Regions from separate parts of the Alteromonas sp. ABH4_457 genome, predicted to be linked through region 2. Evidence: predicted binding sites of a transcription regulator. Region 2 holds the regulator's gene; each other region holds the start of a gene.
What was found. The regulator FNR, encoded in region 2, switches genes on or off when oxygen is low (the NO sensors DNR and NnrR bind a similar motif). The targets are predictions, from matches to a motif close to TTGATCTAGATCAA.
Positions count from the first base shown of each region.

Region 1: the regulator FNR is predicted to act here: its motif matches at 3,102-3,115, upstream of ACXAGR_RS14430 (DUF3149 domain-containing protein).
Region 3: the regulator FNR is predicted to act here: its motif matches at 1,726-1,739, upstream of ACXAGR_RS05355 (high-potential iron-sulfur protein).

Region 1 covers NZ_JBSWXN010000005.1:366,309-371,612, forward strand. The annotation lists gene ACXAGR_RS14415 (M16 family metallopeptidase) at 1-420, shown strand, start outside; gene gshA (glutamate--cysteine ligase) at 487-2,085, shown strand; gene ACXAGR_RS14425 (transglycosylase SLT domain-containing protein) at 2,246-2,839, shown strand; gene ACXAGR_RS14430 (DUF3149 domain-containing protein) at 3,235-3,348, shown strand; gene smrB (endonuclease SmrB) at 3,353-3,919, opposite strand; gene prmB (50S ribosomal protein L3 N(5)-glutamine methyltransferase) at 4,044-4,982, shown strand; gene aroC (chorismate synthase) at 4,988-5,304, shown strand, end outside.
Region 2 covers NZ_JBSWXN010000006.1:442,667-447,970, forward strand. The annotation lists gene rssA (patatin-like phospholipase RssA) at 1-496, opposite strand, end outside; gene ttcA (tRNA 2-thiocytidine(32) synthetase TtcA) at 500-1,438, opposite strand; gene uspE (universal stress protein UspE) at 1,530-2,450, opposite strand; gene fnr (fumarate/nitrate reduction transcriptional regulator Fnr) at 2,554-3,297, opposite strand; gene ACXAGR_RS17375 (sulfite exporter TauE/SafE family protein) at 3,319-3,987, opposite strand; gene ccoS (cbb3-type cytochrome oxidase assembly protein CcoS) at 3,980-4,171, opposite strand; gene ACXAGR_RS17385 (heavy metal translocating P-type ATPase) at 4,176-5,304, opposite strand, start outside.
Region 3 covers NZ_JBSWXN010000002.1:504,635-509,938, forward strand. The annotation lists gene ACXAGR_RS05340 (exonuclease domain-containing protein) at 1-694, opposite strand, end outside; gene ACXAGR_RS05345 (zinc ribbon domain-containing protein) at 849-1,040, shown strand; gene ACXAGR_RS05350 (flavin reductase family protein) at 1,042-1,698, shown strand; gene ACXAGR_RS05355 (high-potential iron-sulfur protein) at 1,882-2,175, shown strand; gene ACXAGR_RS05360 (DUF3325 domain-containing protein) at 2,197-2,535, opposite strand; gene ACXAGR_RS05365 (PepSY-associated TM helix domain-containing protein) at 2,532-4,154, opposite strand; gene ACXAGR_RS05370 (hypothetical protein) at 4,168-4,464, opposite strand; gene ACXAGR_RS05375 (tetratricopeptide repeat protein) at 4,464-5,304, opposite strand, start outside.

The DNA.
Region 1 (5,304 bases), on a different contig from region 2:
TTCATTGGCGGTAAAACCTTAGGCTGGTTTGAAGCCCATGCAAATGTGACGGCGGCGAATACCGCTGACTCCATCAAAGAAATGATGAAAGAAATTAAGCTGTACAGAGAGCAGGGCATGACGGAAGAAGAACTCCGCTTCATGCAGAACGCCTTTACGCTCAGTGATGCGCTGGAATACGAAACGCCGAACAGCAAGGTAGCATTTCTGCGTCAACTGCTGGCCTACGATCTGGCAGACGATTACCGTGAAACCCAGACCAGCCTTATCAGGAATATGACAACAGACAGGTTGAATGCTGTGGCACAGCGGGAATTGAATTTGGATGAGATGCAAATTATTGTGGTAGGAGATGCTGAGGCACTGGCGACACAGCTTGCTACACTGGATTTGCCCGTTGTCCCGCTGTCACTGAATTAATTTTTATTGAAATTTGAGGGTTACGCCCCACATCGTGGTGCTGACCCTCCTCTATGGATGAATACATTGACCTCATCAGAGCCAACTTTCTCCCGTCGCCTTGCGGCGATGAACGCGACTGCGTTTTCAAGTGCACTAAAAGACATTAAACATGGCGTCGAACGTGAAGGCCTCCGTATACGGTCCAATGGCCGGCTGGCGGAAACAGCCCATCCTCAGGCTCTGGGTTCGGCACTGACCCACGAGTGTATCACTACCGACTTTTCTGAAGCCTTGCTGGAATTTATTACACCGCCGGTGGCAGACAGTCAGGTAACAGAAACCCAGCTAAGGGACATACACAAATTCGCCAGCGAAAATATGAACGGCGAAATGTTGTGGCCCATGAGCATGCCGTGTTTCATTGATGATGAAAATAAAATTCAGCTGGCTTATTACGGTGAATCTAACGTTGCACAAATGAAGCGCGTGTACCGTATGGGACTTAAAAATCGCTATGGCAGTATGATGCAGGCGATTTCCGGTGTGCATTTTAACTTTTCATTGCCGGATACATTCTGGCAGGCGTGGGCAGAACTCAACGGTGTAGAATACTCTCAGGATCAGGTTTCTGCTGATTATTTCTCGCTGATCCGTAATTACCGTCGTTTCTGCTGGTTATTGCCGTATCTGTACGGGGCATCGCCGGCGCTGTGTCAGTCCTTCCTGAAAGGGAAGCCGACGACGCTGAATTTTGAAAAAGTGGGTAAAGGTACGGTTTATCTACCTTATGCGACCTCTTTGCGTATGAGCGATCTGGGTTACACCAACTCAGAGCAGTCAGCTTTACAAATTTGCTATAACCACATCGATACCTATGTGGAAAAGCTTCGTAGTGCCATGTACACGCCGTCTTCACGGTTCGGCCAGTTTGCCGCCGGTGAGGGCGGGCATTTTCAGCAGTTATCTAAGAATATTCTGCAGATTGAAAATGAACTGTATTCTCCCATTCGTCCCAAGCAGCCCACGCGTTCCATGGAAAAACCTACCGATGCCCTTGTGCGCCGCGGTGTTAACTATGTGGAAGTGCGGGTACTGGATGTGAATCCTTTCTCGCCTGTGGGCATTGACAAAGGCCAGATGGATTTCCTCGATGTCTTCATGCTTTCTTGCCTGCTGACAGACAGCCCTGAAATGACGGCAGAGGAGCTCACCGTTTGCAGGGAGAATATGGATAAAGTGGTTCTGGAAGGACGTAATCCTGACCTGATGCTGGAAAACAAAGACGGCAGTGTTGCCTTCCGCGAATGGTGTGAAGGGCTGTTTGCTGTATTTGAGCAAACGGCAAAAGTGCTTGATAACGCCAACGGAACATCGGCTTACAGCGATGCTGTCAAAGCTGAGTGGCAAAAAGTACTTAATGCTGATGAAACGCCATCCGGTAAAATTCTGGCAACGTTGCTTGAAAATGATATGGATAACGGCGTACTGGGGCTTAATCTGGCTAAGCAGTACGCGGAAGCCTTTAAAGGCTATGAATATCTGCACTATGATTTGAAAGCATTTGAAAAAATGGCCGCTGATTCACTGGCTGCGCAGCACGCTGTTGAGGCGACGGATGAAGTACCTTTTGCAGATTTTATTGCCGGTTATTTCGCAGAACCGATGGCTACACGGGACAGCTGAAGCCTGAATTGACCTTGCCGGGGATAAAAAAATGCCTGGCAAGGGGGCCAGGCATAAGAATGTTCCAGGGAAACACACACATTTATTACCAGAACACTTATTAAGACAGCGGGCAGTGAGAAAGTTCAACAATTCACAACGATTTTTTGCAGGTGCCGGAATTGTACTACTTTTAAGTGGTATCACCGGTTGTGCCACGTCGCCTCCTCAGGACACCAGTAACATTTGCGAAATCTTTTACGAAAAAGAAGACTGGTATGATGCGGCCGCTGATGCCCGCGATAAATGGGGCGTGCCAATCCATGTTCCTATGGCAATCATGTATCAGGAAAGCTCATTCCGGCATGATGCACTGCCACCAAAAGATTATGTATTTTTTGGTCTTATTCCATGGGGGCGGGTCAGTTCCGCTTACGGATATTCTCAGGCTAAAACGGTTACCTGGTCTGACTATGTCAACGAAACCGGCAACAGCTGGGCGGACCGGGATGATTTTGATGACGCCATGGATTTCATGGGCTGGTTTATTTCCAAATCATATAAAATTAATGGTGTATCAAAGTGGGACGGCTATGCCCAGTACCTGAATTACCATGAAGGGTGGGGCGGGTATAAACGCCGTACCTACAACAGTAAGCCCTGGCTGAAAAAGGTGGCCGGAACGGTTAAAGCACGCTCATTGCGTTATGCTACCCAGTTAAAAACCTGCGAAGAAGACTTGCAGAAAAGCTGGTTTTGGAAACTGTTCACATAATGATGATGTGACTGCGTAAGGGGCTGGCATTCTTGGTGTGAAAGTACCGGACGCGGCAGTTTTTTCAATACGAAGGACTCAATACGAAGGTTACCGGGAGAGAAAAGAAGTAGGCAGGCGCACCACACACCTGCCTACAATCGACGCTAAGCCAAGACCGTTAATCACCCAACGTCGAACAGGCAGGATCAATATAGTGTAAATGATAATGATTTGCAATATCGTTTTGTGAATTTATTCATTTTTTTTTAAAAAAACCTTTTTGATCTGCATCACGGGTCTTATTTGCATCGACTGTTCCCATTGATTCAGATCACAGATTTACCTGTCGCAGCCATGCACACTAGCACTGTAAAAAGTTATCAATGTTAGGGAGTAATCTGATGTGGCTAACCATGCTTAAAGACCCTGTAGTATGGGGTTCACTTCTGGGTATTTTTATCGTTGTTTTGATGATGTGTTATTACACGTGGCTGTTTATGCACAACAGCGCGGGACCGGATAAATAGTTTGTTATTGTTTACTGAGGCCCGGATCAACGGTTTCGATAAGCACCAGTAACGCGCCTTGCCCGCCATACTCCAGGGGAGCCTGGTGAAACGCTTTGACATGGGGGTGTTGAACCAGGTAGTGAGGCAAGGCGTTTTTTAGTACGCCGGAACCGATGCCATGCACAATGGCAACACAGTCAATAAGCTCCTTGCGCGCGGTGTAAATGAGTGCGGATAATTCCAGCTTCACGTTTTCGCGGTTCAGACCGTGTAAATCCAGTACCAGCTCAGGATAGAAATCCCCCCGCCGTAATCGCTTCAAACTGTGTGTCGGTTCATTTTCGCGGCAATACCGCATGGGGCCCTGATGGGGCAGGCTGGCCTGATAGACATCTGAAAAGGCAAAACTGGCATCCAGCAGCTTTTGCTGACGGCTGTCCGGGCGGGTGGCGGAATGCAGGCGCTTCGCCGGCACATGACGGCGTTTATGCACAATTTTGTCCTGTGAGAGCGGCTTTATACCACTTACCGCTTCCCGGAATAATGACATGTCATTGTCGTCGTCTTCCGGTTTCCACTGATCAGCCAACCATTTTCTCCTGTCTGTTTTAACCTGTGTTCATCTGCACGTCTGTTATCGCGCAATTTGTGTTGGGTGTCATTGCGAGTTTCGGTATGATACCAGCTTTATTTCTGGCGATGTACCACACTCCATGACCGATAAGATTTATTTAGACGAAGCCATCCGTGAACTGCACACCATGCTGGACATGGTGAGATGGTCTGTGAGCCGTTTTAACGATGCACACCTGTACTACGGGCATGGCACTGATAACAGCTGGGATGAAGCTGTTAGCCTGGTAATGCATGCTCTGCATTTGCCACAGGATATTACATCGCAAACCGGTGACGGCTTATTTTCAGCCCGTCTTACCACTTCAGAAAAAGAGAAAGTTGCAGATTTAGTCTTAAAGCGGGTACAAACACGCATGCCGTTGCCGTATATTACCGGTGAGGCATGGTTCTGCGACATGCCTTTTTACGTTGACGAAAGAGTGTTGATCCCCCGTTCACCGTTTGCCGAATTGATCAAAGACCGCTTTTCCGCTTATCTGTCATCTGAGCCGGCCAGTATTCTGGACATGTGTACAGGTGGGGGTTGTATTGCTATTGCGCTGGCCCATACATTTCCTGAAGCTCAGGTGGATGCTGTGGATATTTCCCACGACGCCCTGGAAGTGGCAGATTTCAATATTCAGGAACATCAGTTGGGCGACCGTGTTTTCCCCATTCATTCAGACTTATTTACCAGTCTGGAAGGGCAGCGGTACGACTTAATCGTGTCGAACCCGCCTTATGTCGATGAAGAAGACATGAATGATTTGCCGGACGAATATCAGCATGAGCCTGAATTAGCCCTTGCGGCAGGAGAAGATGGTCTGGATCTGGTTGAGCAGATGCTGAAGCAGGCACCGGTGTATTTAAAAGAAAATGGCTGGATGCTGGTGGAAGTCGGCAACAGTCAGGTGCATATGGCTGAACGTTTTGCCGGGTTAAACGTGGAATGGGTAGCACTTCAACACGGCGGACACGGTATTTTTGCCGTCTCCCGTGCGTCTTTGGTTTCATATCTTAACGGGAAGGAAAGTTAATACAGATGTCTGGTAATAGCTTTGGAAAATTATTCACTGTCACCACATTCGGTGAAAGCCACGGGATTGCAATAGGTGGCGTGGTTGATGGCTGTCCTCCGGGACTGGAAATCTCAGAAGCCGATCTGCAGATTGATTTAGATCGCAGAAAACCCGGCACTTCCCGTTACACCACCGCCCGCCGGGAAGGTGATGAGGTACAAATTTTATCGGGTGTGTTTGAAGGTAAAACCACCGGTACCAGCATTGGCCTGTTGATCCAGAATACCGATCAGCGCAGTGGTGACTATTCCAATATCAAAGACCGTTTCCGTCCCGGTCA
Region 2 (5,304 bases):
GACGGCAAAGGTTTACAGGTACAGGATTGACGACAGCACCATCCACCAGCCACCGGCCATTATATTCAACCGGACTGAACAAGGCAGGAATTGCGCAGGATGCCTGAATACAATTATCAACGGGCCCCTGGTTGAACATGACTTCGCGGCCGGAGTATAAATCCGTGGCAACCACAGCAAAGGGTTTATTCATCTCTTCAAAAGACGGGGCGCAAAATTCTTCCGCCAGTTTGGTAAACACTTTTTGTCCGCTGGCAATGCCACCTTTGCGGATGCCAACACCCATTAAAGACAGGATTTGCCATTCTGTTAACGAGCAAGCCCACTCTTTGAGGTGCTCAAGCTTACCACTTGCATAGGCTGCGCCCACATAAGCACCTATCGAGCAACCCGCAACCACATCTATCTTAACGCCCAGCCGTTCAAGTGCTTCAATGATGCCAATATGTGTCCAGCCCCTTGCAGCGCCGGCACCGAGTGCGAGTCCGATTTTCATGGTTTATTCCGTCAGATTAACAATTTGAACAGGGGATTGTGCATCATCACTGACCGCACTGGTAAAATCCGGCTTGTCGAAGGCTGTATCACCGTCTTCTACCGGTGCGCCTGTGGCCTTGATCCCTTTAAAATCATACAAATTGCCATCAGCGAGGTGTGATGGGGCAACGTTCTGAATTGCACGGAACATAGACTCAATGCGACCCGGAAAACGCTTATTCCAGTCCTGCAGCATCATTTTAATATTCTGTCTTTGCAGATTCTCCTGAGAACCGCAAAGATTACAGGGGATGATCGGGAACTCAGTGGCGTCAGCGTATTTCTGAATGTCTTTCTCACTGCAATAAGCCAGCGGGCGAATAACAATGTGTTCACCGTTGTCACTTACCAGTTTGGGCGGCATAGCTTTTAGTTTTCCGCCATGGAACATGTTCAGAAACAATGTTTCCAGCATATCATCACGATGATGACCGAGGGCTATTTTGGTTGCGCCGAGTTCCTTTGCCGTACGGTACAGGATCCCGCGTCTTAATCTGGAACACAGTGAACAGGTGGTTTTCCCTTCAGGGATTTTATCTTTAACGATGGAATAGGTATCTTCTTCCACAATTTTGTAGTCAATACCCTGAGAATTCAGGTATTCAGGCAACACATGCTCTGGAAAGCCTGGCTGCTTCTGATCGAGGTTAACCGCGACGATATCGAAATTGACCGGTGCAATTTTACGTAAAAATAGCAGGATATCCAGCAAGGTATAGCTGTCTTTTCCGCCGGATAAGCACACCATGACCTTGTCGCCGTCTTCAATCATATTGAAGTCTTCGATGGCTTTGCCAACATGTCTGCGCAGTCTTTTCTGCAACTTGTTAAAGTTGTATTTTTGTTTACTTTGCGCACTGTGACTGGCGTTGTCAGATGGCGTAGATGTTACTTGATTCATGGCACTTCAGAATTGGCTGGAAAAATAAAAGTACCATTATACAAAAGCAGACGGAATGCTGCTACACAAGCAGCATTCCGTTATCGCGCATTTACTTAACCGGAGACGTAAATCCGTCAGGTTTAACCGCCAGTACATCGCAATTCAGGTTATCAATAACATGCTCTGCAGTATTGCCCAAAAAGGCGGCTGATATGCCTGTACGTCCCACGGTACCGATGACGACGAGTTCTGCATCCAGCTGTTCAGTCACTTTCGGGATGGCTATATCGGGTAATCCCTCGACAACATGGCAATTTGCTACGCCGATCCCAAATTTAGCGCTGTGGTTTTCCATTTCCTGAACATGATGATTGCGCACAGCGTTATGATACGTCTCAGGATTGAAATCGGGGATCTCAATGGCGATATTCAGTGGGGCAGAAGGATAGGCATTAACCAGATGTACCTGACCGCTCAGTAACTCTGCATAATCCTTTGCGATACCGGTCAACTTGTCATTCAGTTGTGCATGTTCTTTGTCTTCTGTACCCACATTGACTGCTGCAACAATATTACCGTGTTCAGGCCAGGCATGGGCTTTGACAAGTAAAACCGGAGCCGGACATTTTCTCAGTAAGTGCCAGTCTGTTGGTGTAAAGAGCACTGATGCAAAATCATCGTGTTTGCGGGTAGCTTTAACGACCAGGTCAACCTGACGGTTAATGGTGTAGCGGGTAATGGCTTCGTAACGTTTATCACTCCACTCAACAGCAACCTTTACATCATAATCATCGTAGCGGGTCAGGTTTTTTTCTGCCCAGACAATGCGGTCTTTGGTTACTGCATCACGCATGGCTTCACGCTCACTGCGGGTGAGCATAGTTGTCATGTCATAAGAAAAGTCGTATACAACAAGCAGTGCGTGTACTTCTGCACCGGTTTTACGGGCAATTTCGATGGCTCTTGAAAGGGCAGGTTGTTCAGGGTTGTCGGCCTGAACGACGGCGAGAATACGTTTGCAAGTGATCATGGCGTCTCTCCTTATTGATGCAGACAATAAATACTGCCTTCATCTTTAGTATAAGACTTACAGCAGGAGAGACCTTGTTTCAGATCAATATTTCAACGGGATATTAATCCACGCAAAGAGTAGGAATGTCCATAGAGTGCAGCTTTTTATCCATAGCCGCAAAATCCAGAACAGTAATGAGCTTCCCGTCTACTTTGATAATGCCTTCTTTCTGGAAGCGGGTCAGCAAGCGGCTGATCGTTTCTACCGTTAATCCGAGATAATTACCGATTTCGTTGCGGGTCATACTCAGATTGAACTGACGGTGAGAAAAACCCCGTTCTTCGAAGCGACCGGACAGATGGGCGATAAAATAAATCAGACGTTCTTCTGCCGTCCGTTTATTCAGCAGCATCATCATTTCGTGATCCTGCTTAATTTCAGCACTCATAAAACGCATGATCTGATGGCGCAATTTCGGGAATTGCTCAGACATTTTTTCAAGGGTGGAATAGGGAAGTTCACACACCATGGCAGTTTCCAGCGCTTGCGTATAGCTTTGGTGTGTGTCGTCACGTAAACCGTCAAAACCGATAATATCGCCCGGGAAGTGGAAACTGATAATTTGCTCTTCACCTTCTTTATCGGTGACAAAAGATTTAAATGAACCTGCTCGCACAGCGTACAGAGAGGTAAATTTATCGCCGGCTTCTACCAGGGTGTCGTGTTTATGCAAAGGCTTTTTGCGTTCAATAATGTCATCCAGTGACTCAATCTCAGTTTTATTGAGGGCCACGGGCAGACACAAATGACTGAAACTGCAATTCTGGCAGTGTATAGAAAAATCCGAACGTTTTTGCATGCTCACTTTCCGCTGTTTGCGATAATTCTAATGTATAGTACTTAAAGCCCGCCACAACAGCAATAATGCGTACAACAGCAAACTCAAAGCAATGATTTGACGAACTACGGGTTGTCTGAAACCTGAGGAAAGCCAGTCTGCACCAGCCCGGACAGCCAGCAACGCCGGTAGCGTTCCTAAACCAAAACCGGCCATGATTACAGCACCGGATATTGCCGTCCCTGAAGCCAGTGCCCATGTCAGGGTGGAATAAACCAGTCCACAGGGCAACCATCCCCAAATCATACCATAGGGAAAGGCGCTGGTAGGAGACCTGAAAGGTAAAAACCGTTTCGACAGCGGCTGAATTCTCTGCCAGAGTTTACTGCCGAGGGCTTCAACAGCGGTCAGGCCACGCCACCAGTTACCCAGATAGCAGGCCATGGCAATCAGCATAATGCCACTGATGACGGCGAGTACAGGGCCGGTCACCGGTACAGCTTCTTTTGCTATCTGCCCGATGCCGCCGGTAACAGCGCCGGCAAGTATGTAGCTGAATATACGACCAAAGTTGTAGCTAAGCGCATAGGGTAAAGGCGATGAGTCTGCCGGCGTGGCGGCAGACAGTGCCAGCGATACGCCGCCGCACATTCCCACACAATGAACGCCTCCGCCCAGCCCGACCAGCAAGGCAGAAAAAAACGACAGATCACTCATTGAGTTTTTTTCGTTCTTCGGCCAGCTTTTTTTCTTCAGGAGATAAATCATCATCGAAAAGAATACTGTAGCCCTGGCGATCCAGGTCTTCAAACTGGTTAGATTTTACTGCCCAAAAAAATACGCCGATGGCAATGGCCACAATGATCACAGCAAGGGGAATAAGGACGTAAATTATACTCATAGCGTTACTTTAACAGTCTCGTCGAATTTGTTACTACCAGAATACTACTCAGACTCATACCAATCACCGCCATCCACGGCGTCAGGATGCCGGACACTGCAAACGGCAGGATAACCAGATTGTAGCCTACGGCCCATCCCATATTCTGCCTGACTGTCGCTTTTACTCTTCTGGCCATCAGAGTAAGGTGTCCGAGTACAGCCAGCTTATCATTTAATAAAATCACATCCGCGGCACTTTTTGCGATATCCGTGGCATTACCCACTGCAATGCCAACATCAGCCGCTGCCATCACCGGCGCGTCGTTAATACCATCCCCCAGCATCATGACATGACGGCCCTGCCGCTGAAGGGCTGTCACGGCGTTTAATTTATCTTCAGGGCTGTTCCCGCCTGTGGCTTTGTCTACAGGTAAATTCGCTGCAATGTCGTCAACATTTTGCTGAATATCGCCACTCAGAATTATCCGCTCCAGTTGCGCCAATTTGCTCAGGCTGTCTGCGGCATCCGCTTTAATTTTATCTGCTACACGAAAGGCGGCAACGGGCACACCGTTTTCGGTAAGAAACACGTTAGCGGGAAAGGGCGACAGGCCGGCATCAACACCGGTGAAAGAAGCCGAACCGGCTTTATAACTGCGGCCATTGCATTGCGCGCTGATGCCCATTCCGGCCACAACGTCAACTTGGCTCAGAATTAATCCCTGATTGTTATCAGAAACAAAGGCAGCGGCAACCGGATGTTCTGAACGGGACTCTATTGCTCCCATCAAAGCACGGATTTCATTTTCCCGTGCCGGTTCAGCAAACCAGCTGTTTATCTGAGCAAACTTTCCTTCGGTCAGCGTTCCGGTTTTATCCAGCACCAGGGTATCTACGTGGTTGATTTGCTCCAGTGCATCGGCTCTTTTCAATAAAATGCCATGCCGGTTAAGGTTTGCCATTGCGCAGGTGAGGGCAGATGGCGTAGCCAGCCCCAGCGCACAGGGGCAGGTTGCTACCAGTACCGCGATGCTGATCCAAAAGGCATTATCATTACCCTGCCAGTGCCAGTAAGCCCATGAAGATGCAGCCGTAATCAGTACTACGGCGACAAAATAACTGGAAAAGCGGTCAGCCATAAGAGCGACCCGG
Region 3 (5,304 bases), on a different contig from region 2:
CTTTTGCTGCTGCCAGACAGGCCTCATCATCAAGAAAATCCAGTTCGCCGGTGCGTGAAGCATAGTAAAAAGCAGCGCCGGCATCCTCCGGCAATTCGAAGCGTGCCTGATCAGACACAGCCTGGCCCCGCGTACGCATAATACCGAGATCACGCATGGAAAACTGATTCAGCCGCCCTTTGATGTTGCCGAAGAACAGAAACAGCAAATAACGCATAGTGGCATCGAAGCGGCAAAACAGTAAATGCTCCACCGACAATGACGCCGGCCAGCCATGACGTTTTATGCCATCGAATAAGCCTGCCATCAGTACACTTTTTTTAGCTGAAGCAGGCTGACCGCTGATCCCGAGATCATGCAGATATTGAAGAATATCAGCCTTGGTCAGCATACCGGCCAGTTCCTGCAGCGGCGCTTCTGTTACACACCCGAACCAGCCGGAGGCGGAAAGCGCATCTATTTGCTGCTGCGGATGCGGTATTTCTTCGTAGTAGAAATGCTCACGGTTGATGATGGCGTATTTGCGGTTTGCTGCACGGGCGATGATGCATTGCTGCGGTTCCGGCAGTGCATTGAAATCCTCAATAAAACGCCGCGCACTGTCGTCCAGCAATGCGCCACTGGCACCGTCGAAAAAGGACAAAAACTCTCGGAAGTGATCAAGATAATATTTTTCAGGCAACGTTTTACGCATCATCTGCACCGGATACTGTACACCTGACCAAGTGTATATTTATACAGCCACTTTAATCAACCCGCCGGATGCAGTTTCCTTACAATCCGGTTATCTGTTTTCTTCGTATATCAAAGGTTAGCAACATCATTTTAATCAGTTATCCGGAGTGGTTATGAGTCTGACGACCCCTAAGTTATTTCACTGCCCCTATTGCATGGAGCCGAATGAAGTAGAAATTGATGAGCAGAACGATATCAATGTTATGCAGGTACTGGATTGCCAGGTCTGCTGTCAGCCTATTGAAATGACAGTGTACAGTGACGGCGACAACTTAACTGTGCAGGTTGAGCAGGAGAATGCCTGATATGACTGACCCGTCCATGCGGCATTTTTCCTCTGCTGCTATTAATGAGCTGGAAAAACAGACCCGAACGAACCTGATCAACTGCTTGTCAGGCTACAAAGGGGCCAACCTTGTAGGCACCACTGACGGTAAACGGGATAACCTGGCCATTATCAGCTCTGTATTTCACGTGGGGGCGCATCCTCCTCTTCAGGGCATGTTGTTACGTCCGCACACTGTGCCACGGCAAACGCTGGAAAATATTCGTGAAACCGGTGTGTACACCATTAATGCAGTCAGCGCCGGCTGGACAGATAAAGCTCACCAGACTTCTGCCCGCTATGATGAACACACCAGTGAGTTTGATGCCACGGGCTTAACACCGCTGAAAGAAGACGGATTCGCCGCGCCTTTCGTCGCTCAAAGTCCTTTGCGTATGGCCATGGCGGCAGAAGAAATAACCACGCTGCAATGTAATAAGACAGTACTGGTCATTGGCAGGGTGCTTGATATTTACGTGATGGAGGGGGCCACCGGTGAGGACGGACAACTGGATTTGGAGAAAATGAATCTTGCCTGTATCAGCGGGCTGGATACTTACCACCGTGCGGAACCCATCGCCCGTTATGCCTATGCGAAACCGGACAAACCCGTCACGCTGGCAGGTAAAAACGCGTAAATGCACAGGTCCTGCGGTGAAGAAAAGTTAATCTACATCAAATATGTGACGGAACGATTTGGCAGTCCCGTAAATGTGTCGTATAACTATTGTCATGGTAAACCTGTCATCGCGGCAGGTTTTTTACGTTATAAGACCAAATAAAAACAAATCATTCTCGTTTAAGCTTTATGGGAGCAAATTATGAGTAATGTGAACCGTCGTGATTTCCTAAAACTGTCAGGCACCACACTGATCGGTTTGACGTTAGGTGGCACTGCACTTCGCGCACAGGCACAGGAGCAACTGCAGACCGACGACCCCACAGCACAGGCATTGAAATATACCCCGAAATCAACGGTGGAAGGGTCTCAGTGCGGTAATTGCATGTACATTCAGGGTGAGGACGGACAAGCTCACCGTCCCTGCGCCATTTTCCCGGGTAAACTGGTTAACACCAACGGCTGGTGCAGTGCCTGGGTAAAACGTCCGGGCTAAGTTTGAACCCGGACAGTTGGATCAGCGGGGTAATACCCGCTGAAGCCAGCCTCCCGGCACACACCAGCGCCATACAAATGCCAGCGCATCCTGCTGATAAGTAAACAGCAAAGACACCAGTACCGCTGCCACATGCAGCAATCCGCACCACACAACCAGTCCGATTTCAGTTTGCCAGCCGGCTATCGCCGGAAACGTCGCTACAGTCAGAAAACACACTGCCAGCGTCTGAAATATCAGCCTGCCCCAGGGCACATTTTCAATCTCATCACCGGTGACCGCACGGAAATGTTTCGGATTAGCCATAGAAAAGTGCAGGAAACCGGCAATGCACAGCAGTAAACACAGAAATGTCATCATGCTGTCTGCTCCCCGGTGCTGCCCGCTTCCGGTGCAGGCCGTCTCCGGCGGGCAGGGCTGTCTTTGCGGCCTGACGGCGCGCGTTTAGATTTAGGTTCAGCTTTGAGTTTACTCACCGCATACCAGGCCAGCGCGGCCAGGATAAGACAGGCTGCATCGAATATGATCCTTAACGTATCAGGCACCAGAACAGGTGATGTAGCGACATCCAGCAACGGAATGAAAGTAAATAGTACTGCAGCTGCCAGCGTTTGCCAGAGCCAGCCTTTACGGTCGCGTCTGAACAATCCGGCTACCACACAAAGCCCCCACACAATGAAAAAGCTGCGTATTTCCCAGTCACTGCGTGTCGCCAATTCTGCAGGCAACAGGCGGTTCGCCCAGAAATAAGCACCGGTAGCCACCATCAGCCCGGCAATAGCACCAATGTTCGTGCCTCTCACCAGTTCGAAGCCTCTGCGTCCCATTTGTTTTTTGGCGCGCTTCTCTACCCAAAGGATAGAACCGGTCCCCACCATTAACGTGCCCAGAATACCGGCAAAAAAGAGCAGCCAGCGGGTAACACTGTCGGCAAAACGGGCCTGATGCAGCATGTCCATATAGTTATAAATTGCCTGGCTGGTATTCGGTGCAGAAGACGCCTCTTCTACTTTCAGAATTTCACCTTCAGAGTTAAAAACCAGCCCGCTGTTCCCGCCACGACCGGCGGATAACTCAACACGGTTGGGACCGGATACAGAAAGTGTCGCTTTATCTGTGCCCGGATTTTTAATGGTGATGCGGTCAGCAGGTACGCCCCATTCAGCAGAAGCACTGGCCATAACCTGTGCCAGCAGGGCGCTATTGTCCACAACTGGCGCTGCAGGCTTATGTTGTACTGCCCGCGCTTGCGGTGCGCCCCGTTGCGGCCCGCCCTGTCCCTGCGGACCTCCGCCACCGGGAGGACCACCATGTCCGCCACCACTGCCGTTCCACGGAAGCAAAGTGCCTCCTAACAGTAACAAGCCGGAGAATGTGATCATCAGATGAAATGGCAGCGCCAGCACGGATGCCAGAACGTGCCCGTCTATCCAGGAAAGCAGCTTCTTCTTTGGCCTGAACATGAAAAAATCTGCAAAGATTTTACGGTGCATGATCACGCCGCTGACAATACCAATGAGCATCATCATGCTGACAATGCCGACGAAGGTCTCACCTGCAGCACGCGGTACGCCGTATAGTTCAAAGTGGAAGCGGTACAGAAAATTGCCACCGGCGGTTTCTCTCGGTGTCAGCTCCTCACCGGTAGACGCATCCAGGACGGCACGTTGCGAACGCATTTGCTGGCGATTTTCCCCGCCATTACGCCAGCTTGCACTGACTGTTTCTTCTCTGGGTCCCGGTAAAGAAATTTGCCATTCCTGAGCCCCCGTGGCCTTGCCCTGCAAATAGCGGTAAGCCACTTCAGCGCTGTTCTCAGCCGGCACAGACACATGTAATTCAGGCTGCATCCAGTGAGTAATTTCACTTCTGAAAAATGCCAGCGTACCGGTAAAAAATATCGCGAACAGGATCCAGCCCGCGGTGATGCTGCTCCATGTATGCAGCCAGGTCATCGACTGTCTGAGTGAACCTTTCATTGCCGTCTTCCCTTCATGACGCTACACCGGACCACACCAGCCCCCACGCCATGACGTTAATTGCCAGCGCGGTGATGAAGGCTTTTACATGGTTATTGATGGCGAATATCCAGATGATATAAACCGTCCATGCAAGGAAAAACACCATACGGATAAAGGCAATTTCCTGGCGGCCGGACACCTCTGACCCGGCCGCCAGCAACAAACTGATTGCGGTAGCCGCCGCATAACCACCCGCCACCGCCAGAATGACTCTGACAGTTACCGTAAAGGCAGGTGCTGAATAGAAAGGGAGATGTTGTGTTGTCATTATGATGCGTTCTTCACAATATTTTCCAGAGACTGAATATTGCTCAGCAAATCACTGCGTCCCGGATTCGATTTGTACACCTGACGAAGCAACGTCAGTGCATCAGCGTAAGCGTTCTGATTAATGGCGACCTGTGCCCGTCCCAGCATGGCCCGTTCTTTATATTCGGGGAGTGCTTCGGCACGCAGGTAATACATTTTTGCACGTTCGTCTTTCTTCTCTTTACGCAGAAGTGCTGCCAGCGTCATCAGCGCATCACCGTTCGCCGGCGCGGCTTTAATAGCAGTCAGCAGGTAGTCCTGCGCTTTACTGTTCTGATCCTTCGCAATGGCGAGGTTCGCCTTCATAACGTTCAGCATTGCTGTGTTACTGCTATCAAGGCGTTTAGCGTTTTTATCCAATGTACTGACCAGAGCACCCAGGTTTTGCCAGTCCTGACTGGCCGCCAGCCAGTTGGCAATACTTAACATGGTCTCTGCGCCATCACTGTTGCCGGCCAGCAAAGTACTGACGTTATCGTTAAGCAGCGCAACCGCACGATGCGGACTGCCGGACTTCACATGAAGTTTTGCCAGAGTCGTGAGATTTTCCGCACGCTTTTCCCCCAGAGACAGCGCCGTTTCCAGGCTGCTGATAGCAGTGAGATCATCCTGACTTTTCATCGCAATCTGACTGCGTTGCAGCCATAACCTTGCGCTGTCTGGCTTTTCACTGAGCATTTCTCCCACCAGTGAAGACGCCTGGGGAAGTGCGTCACTGGCAATCAGCGCAAACAGCAGCCCCTGCGCCCACTGGGCATTACCGGGTTCCAGCATCATGGCATTCTGGTAGGCTGCGGTA